Regions from separate parts of the Viridibacillus sp. NPDC096237 genome, predicted to be linked through region 2. Evidence: a T-box and tRNA genes for the amino acid it is inferred to sense, from the RefSeq annotation. Region 2 holds a T-box; the other holds one or more tRNA genes.
The links. A T-box is a leader RNA that pairs with one kind of tRNA and senses whether it is charged. The one in region 2 lies ahead of ileS (isoleucine--tRNA ligase), so its partner is inferred to be a tRNA-Ile.
Positions count from the first base shown of each region.

Region 1: it encodes a tRNA-Ile, which carries the amino acid that the T-box ahead of ileS (isoleucine--tRNA ligase) is inferred to sense. The anticodon was not compared.

Region 1 is NZ_JBNNTI010000048.1:22,705-26,169, reverse strand. Features, by position in the region: rRNA gene rrf (5S ribosomal RNA) at 1-107, shown strand, start outside; tRNA gene ACQKMD_RS18895 (tRNA-Val) at 117-192, shown strand; tRNA gene ACQKMD_RS18890 (tRNA-Thr) at 208-283, shown strand; tRNA gene ACQKMD_RS18885 (tRNA-Lys) at 299-374, shown strand; tRNA gene ACQKMD_RS18880 (tRNA-Leu) at 393-477, shown strand; tRNA gene ACQKMD_RS18875 (tRNA-Gly) at 503-577, shown strand; tRNA gene ACQKMD_RS18870 (tRNA-Leu) at 584-672, shown strand; tRNA gene ACQKMD_RS18865 (tRNA-Arg) at 705-781, shown strand; tRNA gene ACQKMD_RS18860 (tRNA-Pro) at 786-862, shown strand; tRNA gene ACQKMD_RS18855 (tRNA-Ala) at 882-957, shown strand; tRNA gene ACQKMD_RS18850 (tRNA-Met) at 994-1,067, shown strand; tRNA gene ACQKMD_RS18845 (tRNA-Ile) at 1,084-1,160, shown strand; tRNA gene ACQKMD_RS18840 (tRNA-Ser) at 1,184-1,276, shown strand; tRNA gene ACQKMD_RS18835 (tRNA-Met) at 1,308-1,384, shown strand; tRNA gene ACQKMD_RS18830 (tRNA-Asp) at 1,388-1,464, shown strand; tRNA gene ACQKMD_RS18825 (tRNA-Phe) at 1,496-1,571, shown strand; tRNA gene ACQKMD_RS18820 (tRNA-Gly) at 1,576-1,649, shown strand; tRNA gene ACQKMD_RS18815 (tRNA-Ile) at 1,657-1,733, shown strand; tRNA gene ACQKMD_RS18810 (tRNA-Asn) at 1,744-1,818, shown strand; tRNA gene ACQKMD_RS18805 (tRNA-Ser) at 1,824-1,914, shown strand; tRNA gene ACQKMD_RS18800 (tRNA-Glu) at 1,919-1,990, shown strand; partial or broken gene ACQKMD_RS18795 (ISL3 family transposase) at 2,105-2,722, shown strand; gene ACQKMD_RS18790 (MerR family transcriptional regulator) at 2,911-3,465, shown strand, end outside.
Region 2 is NZ_JBNNTI010000001.1:441,382-444,846, reverse strand. Features, by position in the region: gene ACQKMD_RS02280 (RNA-binding protein) at 41-829, shown strand; gene ACQKMD_RS02275 (DivIVA domain-containing protein) at 928-1,437, shown strand; T-box leader at 1,488-1,715, shown strand; gene ileS (isoleucine--tRNA ligase) at 1,763-3,465, shown strand, end outside.

The sequences.
Region 1 (3,465 bases), on a different contig from region 2:
GATAGCAAAGAGGTCACACCCGTTCCCATGCCGAACACGGAAGTTAAGCTCTTTAGCGCCAATGGTAGTTGGGGGTCTCCCCCTGTGAGAGTAGGACGTTGCTAGGCGGACGATATGGAGGATTAGCTCAGCTGGGAGAGCACCTGCCTTACAAGCAGGGGGTCGGCGGTTCGATCCCGTCATCCTCCACCATTTTTAATAAACTATGCCGGTGTAGCTCAGTTGGTAGAGCAACTGACTTGTAATCAGTAGGTCGAGGGTTCGACTCCTTTCGCCGGCACCATTCATCATTTTATATGAGCCATTAGCTCAGTTGGTAGAGCATCTGACTTTTAATCAGAGGGTCGTAGGTTCGAATCCTACATGGCTCACCATTTTTTAAAAAATTATATGCGGGTGTGGCGGAACTGGCAGACGCACTAGACTTAGGATCTAGCGCCGCAAGGCGTGGGGGTTCGACTCCCTTCACCCGCACCATAATATTTAAGTTTATCAGCATATTGCGGAAGTAGTTCAGTGGTAGAACACCACCTTGCCAAGGTGGGGGTCGCGAGTTCGAACCTCGTCTTCCGCTCCAAAATATGCCGGGGTGGCGGAACTGGCAGACGCACAGGACTTAAAATCCTGCGGTAGGTGACTACCGTACCGGTTCGATTCCGGTCCTCGGCACCATTTATTTTAATATAATATAAGTAATAATATATGCGCCCGTAGCTCAATTGGATAGAGCGTCTGACTACGGATCAGAAGGTTGTGGATTCGACTTCTGCCGGGCGCGCCAATAACGGGAAGTAGCTCAGCTTGGTAGAGCACTTGGTTTGGGACCAAGGGGTCGCAGGTTCGAATCCTGTCTTCCCGACCATTAATACTTTTAACCCTATGGGGCCTTAGCTCAGCTGGGAGAGCGCCTGCCTTGCACGCAGGAGGTCAGCGGTTCGATCCCGCTAGGCTCCACCAATTTATTATTACAATCAATCAATTTAATATCATCATGGCGGCGTAGCTCAGCTGGCTAGAGCGTACGGTTCATACCCGTGAGGTCGGGGGTTCGATCCCCTCTGCCGCCATACTAACCAAACTAAAGGACCTTTAGCTCAGTTGGTTAGAGCAGACGGCTCATAACCGTCCGGTCGCAGGTTCGAGTCCTGCAAGGTCCACCATCTACACAACATCATATTTTTTTGGAGGAATACCCAAGTCTGGCTGAAGGGATCGGTCTTGAAAACCGACAGGCGGGTCATACCGCGCGGGGGTTCGAATCCCTCTTCCTCCTCCATTTTTAAAAAATAATTTTATAATATCATTATCGCGGGGTGGAGCAGTTCGGTAGCTCGTCGGGCTCATAACCCGAAGGTCACAGGTTCAAATCCTGTCCCCGCAACCAAATGGTCCGGTAGTTCAGTTGGTTAGAATGCCTGCCTGTCACGCAGGAGGTCGCGGGTTCGAGTCCCGTCCGGACCGCCATTTTTTAAAAAAATATTGTATTAATCATCATGGGTCAGTAGCTCAGTTGGTAGAGCATTAGATTGAAGCTCTAAGTGTCGGCGGTTCGATTCCGTCCTGACCCACCATGATGCGGGTGTAGTTTAGTGGTAAAACCACAGCCTTCCAAGCTGTTGTCGAGAGTTCGATTCTCTTCACCCGCTCCAATTTTATGGGCCTATAGCTCAGCTGGTTAGAGCGCACGCCTGATAAGCGTGAGGTCGATGGTTCGAGTCCATTTAGGCCCACCATTAAAATTTTTCCGAAGTAGCTCAGTGGTAGAGCATCCGGCTGTTAACCGGACGGTCGTAGGTTCGAGTCCTACCTTCGGAGCCATATATGGGGAAGTACTCAAGTGGCTGAAGAGGCGCCCCTGCTAAGGGTGTAGGTCGCGTAAGCGGCGCGAGGGTTCAAATCCCTCCTTCTCCGCCATATAGGCCCCTTGGTCAAGCGGTTAAGACACCGCCCTTTCACGGCGGTAACACGGGTTCGAATCCCGTAGGGGTCATACTTTAAAAAACCTTTAGAATCAAATATGATTCTAAAGGTTTTTTTGTTTAGAAGTAAGATTAGTAGGCAATTATTGCGAATGGGGAAACACATGAACCAATTGATATTTTACCAAATTGTCGTCATGGATATGAATCCATCTTTCAAGGCAACCGTTCAAAAAGCGTTAAATCACCCTATAATTATTGCCGATCGATTCCATTATTGTCGCTATATCTACTGGGGCATGGATGCCGTTCGCCGCCGCATTCAAAAGGAATGGCATGCTTATGATTGAAAAAAATGTATAAGAATGCGTTATGTTTTTTATAAAAGAGAGAGTAAACTGAATGAACAAATGGCTTGGTATTTAAAGAAATATACTGTTATGTCTCGAGAACTCAAGAGAGCTCATGAATTAAAAGAACGCTTTTGTCCATGGTTTGATCAAGCTAAAGAAAATGGCCCTGTTTGGATAAGCAAGACCAAGGAAGCCCTTTATGAATTTTACAAAGAAGTAGAAGATGCCAATATTCCTGAGTTAACGTGAGCTATTAAAACACTCAAAAATTGGCAACCTGAAATTCTAAATAGCTTTGCGTATCCATATTCAAACGGCTTTTTAGAAGGTATTAATAACCGTACGAAAGTACTAAAACGAAATACGTTCGGCTTTAAAAGCTTTGAGCGATTTCGAGCAAAAATTTTATTATCCAGTAAATTTAAAGAAATCGGGATTCATATCGGATAGTGTGATTTTTTAGTCGCTCCAACATTGGATGTTGAGCCAAGAAAAAAGCAGTAAATTTACAAAATGAAAAACTTCACACATTAAGTCTAAGTAATCGCTGTTTGCTGATACTTAGATTTTTTTATTTAATAACTGTTGACCTTAACGTTACGCCAAGCTATATAGTAAAGACATGGGGGTGAATTGAGATGGAAATGACGATTCAAAAACTTGCTCAGCTGTCTGGAGTTAGTACTAGAACTTTGCGTTATTATGATGATATTGGATTACTAAAGCCTGCTCGTGTAAATTCTTCAGGCTATCGTATATATGGTCAAGAAGAGATTGATATGTTACAGCAGATTTTATTTTATCGTGAATTAGGTTTTAAATTAGAAGTAATAAAAGAGATGGTAACTGCCGAGGACTTTGACTATAAGAACGCTTTAATGGAGCATTACAAAGCATTAATAGAGAAACGCCAACAATTGAATGTCATGATTACAACAGTAACTAAAACGATCAATGCAATGAGTGGAGGAATTCAAATGTCAAATGAAGAAAAATTTGAAGGTTTAAAGGAAAAGATGATTATGGATAATGAAAAACAATATGGCCGAGAGATACGCCGAAATTATGGAGATACTACTGTTGATGCTTCAAATAAAAAAGTGAAGCATATGACTGAACAGCAATATGAAGAAGTGCAAGCATTAGAGAAAGAAGTGATGAATTTATTAAAACAAGCAATGCAAACTGGTCGA
Region 2 (3,465 bases):
TATGAATGTGGGGTTTTTTTGTCAAGAGAGGAGGGATGTTATGGAAGAGGTATTCCAGCATTTTCGCCCAGATGAGCGAGAATTTATTGACCAAGTTGGTGGCTGGCTTATAGAAGTAGAAAATCGTTATACCCCAAAGTTAACGGACTTTCTAGATCCGCGTCAACGATATATCGTACAGTCAATCATTGGGCATCAGGGTGATATTACAATGGCTTATTTTGGTGCATTTGATGAAGCTGAGCGTAGAAGAATACTTTTATACCCATCCTATTTCGAACCGGTAGAAGAAGACTATCAAATCACAGTATTTCATTTGCGTTATCCATCTAAGTTTGTTCAGCTTGAACATCCAGATGTTTTAGGGGCGCTACTATCACTTGGTTTGGGAAGAGAGAAATTTGGGGATATAAGATTAGACAGCTCTACAGCCCAATTTGCTATTACATCTGAGATTGAAGATTATGTAAGAGCTAATCTCACTTCAATTGGAAAAGTGAAAGTAAATGTAGAATCTCTAAATTCAACTGAAAAGTTATTACCGAATGAGGAAATTTGGACGGATGAAATGATGACAGTAAGTTCGTTACGTTTAGATACGGTTATTGCATCTGTGTTTAATATTTCTCGTCAGAAATCAGCAGCGCTTATAAATAGCGGGAAAGTGAAGGTTAACTTTACTATCAGAGAAAATATATCTTTTGAATTGCATGAACTCGATTTATTATCTATCCGAGGCTTTGGAAGATTTATCATTAAAGCTATTGAAGGACGAACAAAAAAAGATAAAATTCGCATTAATATTGGTCGAATGGAAAGAAAATCATAATATTTACATTAAATTTGTTGTTTTTTCGATGTATTTACCATTAATGACCTGTATAATAGTTTACAATATATATTATGCTATAAGGGAGAGTGTAGAAAATGCCATTATCGCCTGTTGATATACATAATAAAGAGTTTACTCGTGGTTTCAGAGGTTACAATGAAGATGAAGTCAATGAGTTTTTAATGCAAATCATTAAAGACTATGAAGTTATTTTAAAAGAGAAAAAAGAGCTAGAAAGCAAATTGCTAACTTCAAATGAGCAAATTGGTCACTATAACTCTATTGAGTCTACTCTTCAAAAATCAATCGTCATTGCACAAGAAGCTGCTGAAGAAGTACGACGTAATTCTACAAAAGAAGCAAAATTGATCGTTAAAGAAGCTGAGAAGAATGCTGATCGTATTGTTAACGAAGCTCTATCTAAAGCTCGTCGTATTGCATTAGAAATTGAAGAGTTGAAAAAACAATCTAAAGTATTCCGTAATCGTTTCAAAATGATTGTAGAAGCACAATTAGATATGATTGAATCAGATGATTGGGATCATTTATTGGAGTATGAAATTGATTCAACAGAATTAGAACGCCTGGATACACCAGTTGAGTAAACGATACTTGACTGAATGCTTTCAGTTTTCTATAATGTCAACATATCAATATAAAAGTTATGATGGAGACAGTATTTTTTGAGTGCTGGACAAGCGATTCGGGGACGGTGTAAGCTCGGACTAAATACTCAATGAGGAAAATCACTCCGGAACTAGATTGCTGAAAGCAGAGTAAGTAATCTCGGCTCACACCACGTTACGGTGTCTAAGAGGCGTATGATTTATTAATGATACGCAATTAGGGTGGTACCGCGAGATAACTCCTCCTCGTCCCTTTTTTGGGATGGGGAGTTTTTTATTTGTTTTAAAAAAGAGGAGGATTTTTATGGAATACAAAGATACGTTATTAATGCCAAAAACAGATTTCCCTATGCGTGGAAACTTACCGGCCAATGAACCGAAAATGCAAGAGAAATGGGAAGAGATGGACATCAATGCAATGGTGCTAGAACGCACTAAAGACCGTCCTGCTTTCATCCTACATGATGGTCCCCCATACGCAAACGGTGATCTTCACATGGGACACGCATTAAACAAAGTTTTAAAAGATATGATTAATCGTCACCGTTCAATGACTGGCTATTTTGCACCATATGTTCCAGGTTGGGATACACATGGTCTACCAATCGAGCAAGCATTAACAAATAAAGGTGTAAACCGTAAAGAAATGACAACTGCGGAATTCCGTAAACTTTGTGAAGAGTATGCTTACGAACAAGTTGATCGTCAACGTACTCAGTTCAAACGTATTGGTGTTCGCGGTGATTGGGATAATCCATACATCACCCTAAAACCTGAATTCGAAGCGCGTCAAATTAAAGTATTTGGTGCTATGGCTGAAAAAGGTTATATCTATAAAGGATTGAAACCAGTTTATTGGTCTCCATCAAGTGAATCAGCATTAGCTGAAGCGGAAATCGAATACCAAGATATCAAATCACCATCAATCTATGTTGCATTTAATGTGAAAGACGGTAAAGGTGTTGTAAATACTGATGAAAGTTTTATCATCTGGACAACAACTCCGTGGACGATTCCAGCTAACTTAGGTATTTCAGTGAACCCAGAATTCACATATGCTGTCGTAAAAGTAGCAGATAGGAAATTTATCGTTGCTAAAGGATTGCTTGAAAAAGTAGCAGAAACGTTAGAATGGGAAAACTACGAAATCGACCGTGAAATTGCTGGGCAAGATTTAGAGTATGTTGTTGCATCTCACCCATTATATGATCGTGATTCACTTATCATGTGCGGTGATCACGTGACGCTTGATGCAGGTACAGGTTGTGTTCATACAGCTCCTGGACATGGTGAAGATGATTTTAACATCGGTAAAAAATATGATATCGGTGTTTTAAGCCCAGTCAATAACCGCGGTGTATTAACTGAAGAAGCTCCTGGTTTTGAAGGATTGTTCTATAATGATGCCAATAAAGAGATTACAAAAGCTTTAGAAGAAAAAGGTGCTCTATTAAAACTTTCATTCTTCACGCACTCATATCCACATGACTGGCGTACAAAAAAACCAGTTATCTATCGTGCGACTGCCCAGTGGTTTGCTTCAATCGAAGCATTCCGTCCAGAATTATTACAAGCAATTCGCGATACAAACTTTACACCTGTTTGGGGTGAAACACGCCTATTCAATATGATTCGTGATCGTGGTGACTGGTGTATTTCTCGTCAACGTGCATGGGGTGTTCCAATTCCAGTATTCTATGCTGAAAATGATGAACCAATCATTACTGAAGAAACAATTGAACACGTTGCAAATCTATTTAAAGAACACGGTTCAAATATTTGGTTCGAAAGAGAAGCCAAAGATTTATTACCAGAAGGATTCACGCATCCGGGTAGTCCAAATGGTGAATTCACAAAAGAAAACGACATTATGGACGTTTGGTTTGACTCAGGATCAACACACCAAGGAGTATTAGATGAGCGTCCAGAATTACGCTACCCTGCAGACCTTTATTTAGAAGGGTCTGACCAATACCGTGGTTGGTTTAATTCTTCACTTATTACAAG